DNA from 3 places in the Lysinibacillus sp. FSL K6-3209 genome. Region 3 is predicted to be linked to each of the others. Evidence: riboswitches for the same ligand, from Rfam matches in the RefSeq annotation. Region 3 holds a riboswitch; each other region holds the start of a gene.

Region 1 (4,287 bases), 630 kb from region 3:
ATCGGTTATTTCTTTTGTTATTGATACAATTGGCTACCAGCTTTTTTAAACTCTTGAGCCTTTTCCTTCATTCCTTGATGGATAGCTTCTGTCGTATTTAAATCTTTTTCTTTAGCATAGTTACGAATATCTTGAGAAATTCTCATACTGCAAAACTTAGGGCCACACATTGAGCAGAAATGGGCTGTTTTTGCTCCCTCTGCAGGTAATGTTTCATCGTGATATTCTACTGCTCGTTCTGGGTCTAGTGATAAGTTAAACTGATCGCGCCAGCGGAACTCAAATCGCGCTTTGGATAGCGCATCATCTCTTTGTTGTGCCCCAGGGTGCCCTTTCGCTAAGTCAGCCGCGTGTGCCGCAATTTTATAGGTAATGACCCCTACACGAACATCTTCTCGATTTGGTAAGCCTAAATGTTCTTTCGGTGTCACATAACATAGCATCGCTGTGCCAAACCAGCCAATCATCGCTGCGCCAATGGCAGATGTAATATGGTCATAGCCTGGCGCGATATCCGTTGTAAGAGGCCCCAATGTGTAAAAAGGTGCTTCTTTGCAAACTTCCAATTGTTTGTCCATATTTTCTTTAATGAGATGCATCGGTACGTGCCCAGGTCCCTCTACCATTACTTGTACATCATGTTTCCATGCAATTTGCGTTAACTCTCCTAACGTATCAAGCTCCGCAAACTGTGCCTCATCATTGGCATCAGCAATTGAGCCTGGGCGTAAACCATCCCCTAATGAAAAAGCAACATCATACGTTTTCATAATTTCACAAATTTCTTCAAAATGGGTATATAAGAAGTTTTCTTGGTGATGGAACAGACACCATTGAGCCATAATCGAACCACCACGCGACACAATGCCCGTTACGCGATTAGCTGTGAGTGGTACATAACGAAGCAACACGCCTGCGTGAATCGTAAAGTAATCCACCCCTTGTTCCGCTTGCTCGATCAACGTATCACGATACACTTCCCATGTTAAATCCTCCGCTACACCATTGACCTTTTCAAGTGCCTGATAAATTGGCACAGTTCCTACAGGTACAGCCGCATTACGAATAATCCATTCGCGGGTTGTATGAATATGCTTGCCAGTAGATAGATCCATTATATTATCTGCGCCCCATCGTGTAGCCCATGTCATTTTTTCAACTTCCTCTGCTATAGAGGAGGAAACAGCCGAATTACCAATATTGGCATTAATTTTGACATGAAAGTTTCGGCCAATAATCATCGGCTCTGCCTCTGGATGATTAATATTAGATGGCATAATGGCACGTCCTGCAGCAATTTCTGCACGTACAAATTCTGGTTCAACATGTTCACGAATCGCTACAAATTCCATTTCCGGGGTAATAATTCCTTGTCTCGCATAATGCAGTTGTGTCACGTTGCAGCCTTTTTTCGCACGTAATGGTTTTCGGGAAAGCTCCGGGAAAACATTTTCCTTCATACGTGGATCATCTGCTTTGCGGAAACCATTATCCTCTGGTTTAATCGTACGCCCTTCGTACTCCTCTACATCTCCACGTTCTTTAATCCACGCACTACGCAATGCTGGTAAACCTTTTGTAATATCTACTTTGTAAGTTGGGTCCGTATAAGGACCGCTCGTATCATAAACACGCACTGGTGCATTATTCTCTTCTCCAAAACTACCTGTTGTTGGGCTTAGCTGAATTTCACGCATCGGTACTAAAATATCTGGGCGTGTTCCTTCTACATATACTTTTTTGCTTCCGTCAAAACTTGTCATAATGGCAATGTTCTTTTCGCTAACTGTTGTCATATAGTATTCCGCTCCCTTTTCCATAAATGTTTAAAAAGGACCGAATCTAGCTCACGCCAATAGGTAGCATTACAAATAAAAAGCCGAATCCAAAAATATTGGATCCGGCTGTACATGTAAGGTTTATTTATCGCAAAAAATTCTAGGAGTGCGATGTTCATTAACTTTCCCACGCTGGTATGAGCCAGATCAGGTCCAAAGGGTCAAGAAACCTCTATGCGTTTCCCTCTCAGCCCGACTCATCGGACTCCCCTAGTTATAGCTATTCAGTTTGATGATAGTGTAACAGATTTTTCTAATAGATGGAAGTTATAATTAGATTTATCTTGCTATTATCCTCGAGTAATTACGTAAATAGCAGTTCTGCTAGATAAATGACAATTGTTACTGTAAGACAGCTAACAATTGTTGAAAAAAGAACCGTTTGCGCAGCAGTTGCCGACTCAACATCATATTCTAATGCCAAGCTTGAGCTATTACGTGAGGTCGGAAAAGCACTTGCAATGAAAAGTGACTGGGCGACAACACCATCTAAACCGAGGACAAAAATAATAAGCAATGCAACAGCTGGACCTACTACTAGACGTGTAATGCAGCTAACAAACACCGTTTTATTAAACATGGATTTGATTTCAAGCTGTGATAGTTGTGCACCCAGTGTAATAAGAGCTACAGCAATAAAGCCATCTGCTACGTGGTCAATAGGAATACGGATAAATTGTGGAATGCCAATATTAAAGAAATTCATTGCCACGCCTATTATAAGGGCATGAATAATGGGCATTTTCAGGAAGTCCTTTATGATTGCCATCCCTGATTTAGTCGACGAGATTAAATTATATAAACCATATGTATAAGTCGTCATATTTTGAAAAATAACGAGAATCACTTGAATTGCCACCCCAATTGGCTGCGTTGCGAAAATCATTTGTGCTACTGGAATACCATAGTTGCCAGAGTTAATAAGGACAACACTATTTTTAAAAACTGCCGTCTCTGTTTTCGCTAGTCCAAGCCCCTTCGCTAAAAAATGACTAAGCACCATTTGACTGCCGATAAAGAGCACAATAAATAATGCCACTTCCCCTAGCACTGATAACTCCACACTTGTTTCATATAAATTCACAAATACAGCAGCTGGCATAAAACAATACGTAATAAGCTGAGATAATGCTTTCAAATTAAAAGAAAATTTCTTTTGTAAAAATGCACCAAGTACAAGCAACACTAAAATAGGGGCAACTATTTTAAAGAAAATCATACCGAGATACATCATGGAGGTGACCCCCTTTCATCTCTTTCTATAGTAAAACTGTTCACAACATGGGTCAATGCTCCGCCGCTAGTATAAGTTTACATAAAAAAGGACTGTCCCTTGCTAGGACAGCTCCTTTTTATGTTTGTAGGTTTTTGCTCTGCTTCGCGGGGAAACCTCCTTGCTCCGCGGGTAAACTCCTTGCCCCGCGGGTAAACCTCTATGCTTCGCGGGGAAACCTCCCTGCTTCGCGGGGAAACCTCCTTGCTTCGCGGGTAAATCTCCTTGCTTCGCGGGTAAACCTCTATGCTCCGCGGATAAATCACCCTGCTCCGCGGGGAAATCTCTTTGCTCCACGGGTATCACCCTGCTTCGCGGGTAAATCTCCTTGCTTCGCGGGTAAACCTCCTTGCTTCGCGGGTAAATCTCCTTGCTTCGCGGGTAAACCTCTATGCTCCGCGGATAAATCACCCTGCTCCGCGGGGAAATCTCTTTGCTCCACGGGTATCACCCTGCTTCGCGGGTAAATCTCCTTGCTCCGCGGGGAAATCTCCTTGCTCCGCGGGGAAATCTCCTTGCTCCGCGGGGAAACCTCCTTGCTCCGCGGGGAAATCTCCTTGCTCCGCGGGGAAATCTCCTTGCTCCGCGGGGAAATCTCCTTGCTCCGCGGGGAAATCTCCTTGCTTCGCGGGTAAACCTCCTTGCTCCGCGGGGAAATCTCTCTGCTCCGCGGGAAATCTCCTTGCTTCGCGGGTAAATCTCCCTGCTCCGCGGGGAAATCTCCTTGCTCCGCGGGTAAATCTCTCTGCTCCGCGGGTAAATCTCTCTGCTCCGCGGGTAAACCTCCCTGCTTCGCGAGTAAACCTCCCTGCTTCGCGGGTAAACCTCTATGCCCCGCGGTAAATCTCCTTGCTCCGCGGGTAAATCTCCTTGCTCCGCGGGGAAATCTCCTTGCTCCGCGGGGAAATCTCTCTGCTTCGCGGGGAAATCTCTCTGCTCCACAGGGAAATCTCTCAACCCTGCAGGTAAACCCTCTCTACTTTGCGTGTATCTCCATCTCGCTTTATTTAGCAAGTTTAAATCGATTCACGACCTCTTGGAGTTCTTTAGAAATTTGGTTCATGTTGTTGATAGATTCTGCGACTTTTTCCATTTCTGCTTGTTGGTCTGCGGCTGATGCACTCACCTGTTCTGCTGAAGCAGCAGTTTCCTCTGAAACAGCGGAAATACTTTGAA
Region 2 (4,287 bases), 2.1 Mb from region 3:
TTTTAAACAGTGCAGGTGTTTGACGATGGACAGCAATATCTCCAACAACGCCAACCGCAACAGGATTTCCAAAATCATCAATAATTTCTACTGTATTGCCTGGTGTCGGTTTACCCATAGAGCCGACGCGAGCATCCATGCCAACCAGTGTCCCAACAAGCAATGTATTTTCTGTTTGGCCATAGCCATCACGCACTTGAATATTAAACGTTTTTGAAAACACTTTAACAACTTCACTATTTAACGGTTCACCCGCTGATACAGCTTGACGGATGGCACTTAAATTATAGTCCTGTAAATTGTTAAGTGCGGCCATAAAGCGATATTCTGTTGGGGTACAACATAACACATTTACTTTAAATTTTTCTAGCAATGACAAGTAAGTAGAAGCATCAAATTTTCCTTTATAGACAAATGCTGTTGCTCCGCTACCTAACGTTGCTAGGAACGGACTCCAAATCCACTTTTGCCAACCAGGTGCAGCAGTAGCCCAAACTATATCATTTTCTTGTACGCCTAACCAATTCGGTGCTGTCGTACGTAAATGCGCATAACCCCAGCTATGTGTATGAACAGCTGCCTTAGGATTCCCTGTTGTTCCACTTGTATAAGCTAAAAAGGCATTATCTGTACTTTTTGTCGGTGTAGGGTTTAGATAATTTGTAGGATGCTCCTTCATTTTTTCAAGCAATGGTTGCCATGGTGCATGTGCGTGACCAATAACGAATTGCATAATTCCTTTTAAATTTGTTACGTCGTCAAATTGCTCAATATATGGCTCATAGGCGATAATACCTTTGGCATCGGCATGTGTAATACGATATTCAATATCCTTTGTACGTAACATTTCAGAGCTAGGGATAATAGTTAAACCCGCTTTCAGTGCCGCAATGTAAACAATATAAGCTTCGACAGATCTTGGAACCATCACTAATAGCACATCGCCCTTCGTTAATCCCTGCGAAGTAAATACATGGGCAGCCTGATTCGCCTTTTCCAGTAAATTTGCGTATGTAATATATTGAATTTCTTCGTTGTCATTATAAACAATTAATGCATTTTTAGATGGATCTTGAGCATACTTTTCAATTTCCTCCACAATGTTATACCATTCTGGTGCAATTAAATCCTGTCTTTTCATCATAACTTCCTCCTTAATACTAGGTTCATTATAAAACTCATTTTTTACGATTTTCAATGGAAGGACCCTATTTTAAAAAAGTCATGACAATTATCATGGTCTAGTATATGGCATCAGTCACTGCTTTCCAAATAATGATAAAATGCTATTGAATACTACGAAAAGGTATGTTACATTTTGGTCAACTAAAATTTTCATAATTGCAGGGGGACTCTAGTGAGTTGAGAAGGTAAAACCTGACCCTTTGAACCTGTTAGTTAATACTGACGTAGGGAGCAATACACATCTTTTTATTGATGAAAAGCTCTTTTTACGTGTGCCTTGTGCCCGAACGAAAAGAGCTTTTTTTTTGCATGCTTACGTCCACCAAAAGAGGAGGACTACAATGATTTTTCAAACGATTCGTAAAAAACAACCGTTGATTCACTGCATAACCAATTATGTAGTGGCAAATTTTCAAGCAAATGGCTTACTAGCCATTGGTGCATCACCGGTAATGGCGGATGATCCGCAAGAAGCCGAAGAAATGGTATCCATCGCATCAGCGTTATTGGTAAATATAGGAACGCTTACTACACGCACAAAAGAGTCGATGTTACTTGCAGGAAAAAAAGCGAATGCCCTTGGTGTACCAGTAATTTTGGACCCAGTAGCCGCTGGCGCTACAGCATACCGCAAACAAACGGTACTACAGTTATTAGACACAATTCATTTTGCTGTTATCCGCTGTAATGTTGGCGAACTTGCCGCGATTGCTAATGTACAATGGCAACAAAAAGGCGTTGATAGTGGTACTGGTTCAATTTCTGTTGAGGATAAAGCAAAAGAAATAGCAAAAAAATATAATTGCATCGTGATTATAACGGGTGAAAAAGATTTTATAACCGATGGGAACCTTGCACAATGGATTGTTGGTGGTCATACTCGAATGACAGAAGTGACAGGTACTGGCTGTTTATTAAGTGCCATTTGTTGTGCTGCTTATATTGCGGGTAATGAGCCTTTTTCCCAATTATGTGATACATTAACGAGCTATAAAAAAATTGCTGAACATGCTCATTCAGCTGCTCCTTATAATGGAGATTTCGCAGTAGCTGTCTTAAATGGATTGCATCGTTTATCTCAGGATGGTGATAGTTAATGTACATTGTTACAACAATAGCGGGCTCTGATAGCGGTGGTGGTGCAGGTATCCAAGCGGATTTAAAAACATTTCAAGAATTAGATGTATTCGGAACGTCCGTAATTACAGCTTTAACTGCCCAAAACACACAAGGTGTCATGGATGTGCTACCAATTGAACAAGCCTTTATAAATAAACAATTTCATGCTCTCTTAGAGGATTTTTCAATTAGCGCCATTAAGACTGGCATGCTTTTTTCCTCTGATATTATTCGTACAATTGCGCTAGCTATGACGAATTTAACCATCCCTCTTATTGTTGATCCTGTCATGATTGCAAAGGGCGGTGAAACTTTATTACAGCAAGAGGCTGTTGAGGCATTAAGAAACAATTTATTACCACTTGCCACGATTGTAACGCCGAATATACCAGAAGCTGAAACATTAACTGCAAGAAAAATCGAAACCGTGTCTGACATTCGACTTGCGGCGCAATCGTTATTACAGCTAGGTGTTCAATGCGTGATTATCAAAGGTGGTCATCTTGCGAACGAAGATTTTGCTATAGATTATGTGTTTTTTAAAGATGGCAAATCATTCTCAATGCAGACTAGTCGAATTGCGACGAAAAATACACACGGGACAGGGTGTACATTTTCTGCCGCATTAACAGCTTTTATCGGCCGTCAAATGCCGATAGAGCAAGCCATTATTGAGGCTAAGAAATTCATTCAACTAGCCATTACTCATAACTTATCAATTGGTCATGGCAATGGACCAACCAATCATTTTGCTTACCAAAAATTCAAAGAAAGTTGCGAGGTGATCATAGGTGAAACGCAGTGATTTGCAGCTCTATTTTATAATGGGCACAGCGAATGCCAAAATCAAACAACCATTAGCAATACTAGAGGAAGCATTGCAAGCTGGCATTACGATGTTCCAATTTCGAGAAAAAGGAATAGATGCACTGACAAATGAAGATTATGAACATTTTGCCCGTCAATGCCAAAAACGATGTCATCACTACAATGTTCCATTTATCGTAAATGATGATATTGAGCTTGCCTTAAAACTCAAGGCAGACGGTATTCATATTGGACAAGATGATTTTCCCATCTCATTAGTACGAGAAAAAATTGGTGCGGAAATAATACTTGGTGTTTCGGTTCATACAGCGGATGAATTACACATCGCTATAGAAAATGGAGCAGATTATGTAGGTATTGGTCCCATTTTTGCTACCACTTCTAAAATTGATGCCAAAGCGCCAAGTGGTACTGAATTTTTACAACAAGCACGTCGTCATTATCCCGAGTTGCCGATTGTAGCAATTGGTGGCATTAACTGTCAGAATGCAGAAACAGTATTCAAAGCTGGTGCAGACGGTATAGCAGTTATTTCCGCCATTTGTGAAAGTCATAATATTCAACAAACCGTAGAGACCTTTAAATCGTATTGATTGAATTATTCGAGTTACGCAGTCATAAAAAAAGCAAAAATAAACAAACTAAAACCAGTGCCTTTTACGGTCACTGGTTTTAAGTTCAATAAATGCGTTTTCTGCAATTATTGGTTGTTGTTTGGCATACCTTTTAATTGAGATTCTGCCATTTGTACAAGACGTTTAGTGATTTCACCACCAACGGAACCGTTAGCACGAGCTGATGCGTCAGCTCCTAATTGAACACCAAATTCTTGCGCAATTTCGTATTTCATTTGATCAAGTGCTTGTTGTACACCAGGTACTGCAAGCTGATTTGAACTGCGGTTGTTATTGTTCGCCATGTCTGTCTCACCTCCTTGTGAATATAGAATGTGCGATATTCGATTTTTAATACGAAAATTTTATAGGTAAAATGTAACTCTAAAGGAAAAAGTCTAGAAAACATTAAAAAAAACCGTCCCAATTAGAAATTTGAGACGGCTTCCTTCTTATTATAATGTCGTAATCGGTCTTTATAAGATCAGAACATTTTTTTAGTTTAAATCCATAAATTTTTTATAAAAGATCTGCAAATTTA
Region 3 (4,287 bases):
TCGCACCAAACGTCAAAGCGATTATTGGTGATGAAATTACACCGCTCATGATTAATAACGAAGCAGCCATCGCACTCACTTGGTCTGGTCAAGCCGCAGATATGCTATCAGAAAATGAAGATTTAGACTTTGCTGTGCCAGAAGAAGGTTCGAACTTGTGGTTTGATAATATGGTGATCCCGAAAACTTCGAAAAATATTGATGGCGCACATGCTTTCATTAACTTTATGTTAAATGCCGAATCTGGAGCTCAAAATGCTGATTATGTAGGCTACTCTACGCCAAATACTGCGGCAATGAGCTTAATGGATAAAGAAGTTATTGCTGATGAGCGCTTCTACCCTTCAGAAGAACAACGCAAAACGTTAGAAGTCTATAAAAACCTAGGACCCGATTATTTAGGGAAATACAATGAATTATTTTTAGAATTTAAAATGAGTATTCGATAAATACGAAATAGAAGAAGTGTTAGATTGAGTGCCATCAATCTAACACTTTTTTGATGGACTGTTGATGTCCGCTACGGCAGTTAGTGGCGATTTATGATTTTTAGTGGCAATTTTCTTTATTCTGTCGCCTTGTACTTGTATCATAACCATGACAGCTACCTACGACTATAATCTGATAGCCAAGCATTATTTCTTTATGATAGACTTTAGTAATGTTTTAATAGTAAATAAAGGGGGGTATTCGATGAACCAGCAGAAGTCTAATAAGGCCGCGTTGTATATTTTAATGTTTAATATGTTTATCGCAATGGGGAGTATTGGGATTATTATTCCTGTTATGCCAGAGTATTTAAAAATATTTGGAGCAGCAGGACAAGTTCTTGGTATGCTAATTGCAACGTTCGCCTTAGCACAATTCGTATTTTCTCCAATTGCTGGGAATCTTTCGGATCGATATGGTCGAAAAAATTTGATTATCTTTGGTCTGATTGTAACCGGCCTTGGGCAAATTTCATTTGGATTATCTACAGATGTATGGATGCTTTTTGTTGCCCGTTTCTTAGGTGGTTTAGGTTCAGCCTTTGTTGCACCGCCTATTATGGCGTTTGTGGCAGATGTCACAACGTATGAAGAACGAGGAAAAGGAATGGGCATGTTAGGTGCTGCCATGTCTCTTGGTTTTATGATTGGACCAGGTATTGGCGGGTTTCTATCGAAAGTTAGCTTGCATTTTCCATTCTTTACGGCTGGTGGAGCGGCTATTATTGCTTCTATTTTATCATTGTATTTACTGCCTTCTACAAAGCCCACTTCAGCACAGAAAGCTCAAAAACAAGAAAATCTTGCAAAACAGATGGTACGTTCAGTCAAAATGCCATACTTTGTCATGCTTATTATTATGCTAGTATTCTCGTTTGGAATCGCAAATTTCCAAACAACATTATCATTATTTGTAACAGACAAGTTTAATTACACGCCTGCCGATATTGCTATCTTGCTGACTGTAGGTGGTGCATTTGGTGTTATTGTTCAAATGTTTGTCATTACACCACTCTTTAAACGTTTTGGCGAAATGAAAGTTGTGTTAGTCAATTTATTTATTGCGGCTGTAGCAATTTATGCAATATTATTTGTATCTGGTTTTGCACTAATATTAATTGTTGCAACAATTTTCTCAACAGCCACTACACTGATTCGCCCTGCCGTTAACACGTTAATTTCTAAACTGGCCGAAAATGAACAAGGCTTTGCCGCTGGTCTTAATAATGCGTATATGAGCCTTGGCAATATGATTGGACCGGCACTAGCAGGCATTCTTTTTGATTGGAATATAAATAGCCCTTATATTTTTGGGGCAATTATTTTAATGGCCTGCTTCTTCCTAGCACTTATTTGGACATTAAAAAAGGCGCCACATCTAATGCAACCTGAATCAAAATAGAGTGAAATAACATTGACTAATATAGGTGTTAGTTATACCATTTATTAGTAATAATTGAATATCATTTTTACCACTAGGGGAGTCTTGACAAGGCTGAGACGTATATGGTCATATACGGACCCTTTGAACCTGATCTAGTTCACACTAGCGGAGGGAAGTGGCGACTCTTGCTTATTGTCATTATCACATACAAGACCGCTTCCTTTTGTTTAGAGGAAGCGGTCTTTTTGTCATTCATATGTAATTTCATGTTTTATTAATAAAGGAGGAACTACTTATGTCTATTTATAAACTAACTATCATGGCTTTATTGGTTGCTATTGCTGTAGCAGGCTCCATATTGGTCTCGATTCCAACTGGGATTGCTCGTGCCTATCCTGTACAACATGCTATTAACGTTATCGGTGCCATTTTACTAGGGCCTGTGCCTACCATTATCGTTGCTTTGTTAACAGCCATTATTCGCATACTAACAGGCACGGGCTCTCTTTTAGCGATCCCCGGAAGTGTCATCGGTGCAGCATGTGCTGCTTTTGCTTATAAATATAGCGGCAAAAAATGGCTAGCAGGAGTTGGCGAAGTATTCGGCACAGGTATCCTTGCTTCACTATTCGCTGTACCTTATGCGCAATTATTTATGGGAACATCCGTAGCTGCATTATTTTTTATGCCCGCCTTTTTCACATCTAGTTTGATTGGGGCATGTCTCGGCATTATCATCGCGAGCAGTCTTCGGAAAACTGCACCGTCTATTCTTATTACTAAGTAGCTATGTTCATACAAAAACGATGGCACATGCTTTTTTCGCAATGTGCCATCGTTCTATTAAGAGCGTTTTTTCATGCCTTTTAATAACTGCGCAACATTGGTGTTTTCCACCTGCACGGCTGTTTCTTCTATAGGCTTTCCTTTTTGTTTGCGGCTTATTATAAAGCGCCAACCAAAACGTCGAATCGTAATATCCAAGAAGAATAGCAACATCCCTGCTAATAGTAGCCATGTGGCAATATTTTGGCGCTCTGCTCCTTTGTTTGTGAATTCACGGAACACTTCTTGTGGTTCTTTCAATATTGAACCACCTGTTTGCTTTGTTAGTTGCTCTACAATGGTTTCATTCACAGGACGTAATGCATATTCCGCACTGTAAGGTACACTAAGACCTGCTTGGTAAATGGCCCGCTCTTCATCAGCGATGCGGAAAAAAATCAAACCTGGCTTCGCTTGGACAACTGCACGTACTTGCGAGGCAGATAGCGTTTCAAGCTGTATATCAAGCTCCTCACCAGCTTCATCGACAGCAACAATGTCTAAAAATGCTGCTTCATTTGTCGGATCGGTAATCATAAATGAACCATCTGTATCAAGACGTACATCATAGGCCACATCATTATAACTTGGTAGCATTTGCGATATAATGGTTTGCCAAAATGTTCCCCATTCCTGCCATCTTGCCCAGTCACCAGCCCATTTCCCTGTTGAATCGGATGTGAAAGCAAAAGTTTTACCAAGTCCGTATTGCCATTGTGCTAATACCGGGTCTTCTTTCTCACTTTCTGCTATAACAGCGGCTCCCTGCTTCGCTGTTGTACCAATGTAGGCATTCATTTGTGGTACACCATTCGCAAATAATGCATTCCAGCCTGATGCATTGTAGATTGTCGGATAGAAAGGATTGTCTTCTATATACGTACGTGAAATCATTGCTGTCTCACGTGATAAAATCGAAGGAATTGTCTGTTCATCGATGACATCATAGAAACGACCACTGCCCATTTCACTTAACGATTGTAGTAGATTGCCATCAGCATCTTGTCCAATCGCCACGGTTGACAGTGTAATTCCTTGTTCTTTCCCCGTTTCAATTAAATCCTCATAATTGCCAGCTTGTGATTGTCCATCTGTAAGTAAAATAATATGTTTCCTTTGCAACTTTAAATCAGCTAAACTATCATAGGCTGCAGCCAATGAACTATAAATTTCCGTACCTCCACCAGGAGTAACCGATAAAATCGTATCGACGGCTTCTTCTTTATTGCCTAATGGTCCAGTTTCGATGATTTCCCAAGGGCGATCATCAAAGGCGATAAATCCTAGCGTATCTTCATCTCGTAGCATTTCAACGGATCGAGCCGCCGCTTCTTTGGCAAGCTCTAGCTTAGAGCCATACATACTTCCTGAACGGTCGAGTACAATGACAAGCCCTAAAGATGGCAATTGTTCTTTGCCTTTTATCTCCATCTCAACAGGTAATAATGTTTCAATCGGTGTTTTAAAATAACCACCCAAGCCGAAGCTATTTTCACCGCCGACCATCGTAAAGCCAACACCAAAGTTTTTGACTGCCTGTTCAATAACGCTCATCTTCGCCTCTCCAACTAAGTGTCCAGGTACATTATC

The links. A riboswitch is a leader RNA that binds a small molecule or an ion and turns the genes downstream of it on or off. The one in region 3 is predicted to bind thiamine pyrophosphate.
Region 1: another riboswitch for thiamine pyrophosphate. It lies ahead of thiC (phosphomethylpyrimidine synthase ThiC); the one in region 3 lies ahead of thiW (energy coupling factor transporter S component ThiW).
Region 2: another riboswitch for thiamine pyrophosphate. It lies ahead of thiM (hydroxyethylthiazole kinase); the one in region 3 lies ahead of thiW (energy coupling factor transporter S component ThiW).

What each region holds. Positions count from the first base shown of each region.
Region 1 covers NZ_CP150264.1:253,193-257,479, reverse strand. Annotated here, with positions in the region: gene thiC (phosphomethylpyrimidine synthase ThiC) at 18-1,796, opposite strand; TPP riboswitch at 1,946-2,060, opposite strand; gene MHH88_RS01340 (AEC family transporter) at 2,143-3,072, opposite strand; gene MHH88_RS01335 (methyl-accepting chemotaxis protein) at 4,115-4,287, opposite strand, start outside.
Region 2 covers NZ_CP150264.1:3,403,248-3,407,534, forward strand. Annotated here, with positions in the region: gene MHH88_RS16595 (acyl--CoA ligase) at 1-1,141, opposite strand, end outside; TPP riboswitch at 1,336-1,433, shown strand; gene thiM (hydroxyethylthiazole kinase) at 1,527-2,282, shown strand; gene thiD (bifunctional hydroxymethylpyrimidine kinase/phosphomethylpyrimidine kinase) at 2,282-3,109, shown strand; gene thiE (thiamine phosphate synthase) at 3,096-3,725, shown strand; gene MHH88_RS16615 (alpha/beta-type small acid-soluble spore protein) at 3,833-4,051, opposite strand; gene thiI (tRNA uracil 4-sulfurtransferase ThiI) at 4,266-4,287, opposite strand, start outside.
Region 3 covers NZ_CP150264.1:883,055-887,341, reverse strand. Annotated here, with positions in the region: gene MHH88_RS04175 (ABC transporter substrate-binding protein) at 1-449, shown strand, start outside; gene MHH88_RS04170 (MFS transporter) at 694-1,890, shown strand; TPP riboswitch at 1,956-2,063, shown strand; gene thiW (energy coupling factor transporter S component ThiW) at 2,168-2,659, shown strand; gene MHH88_RS04160 (VWA domain-containing protein) at 2,716-4,287, opposite strand, start outside.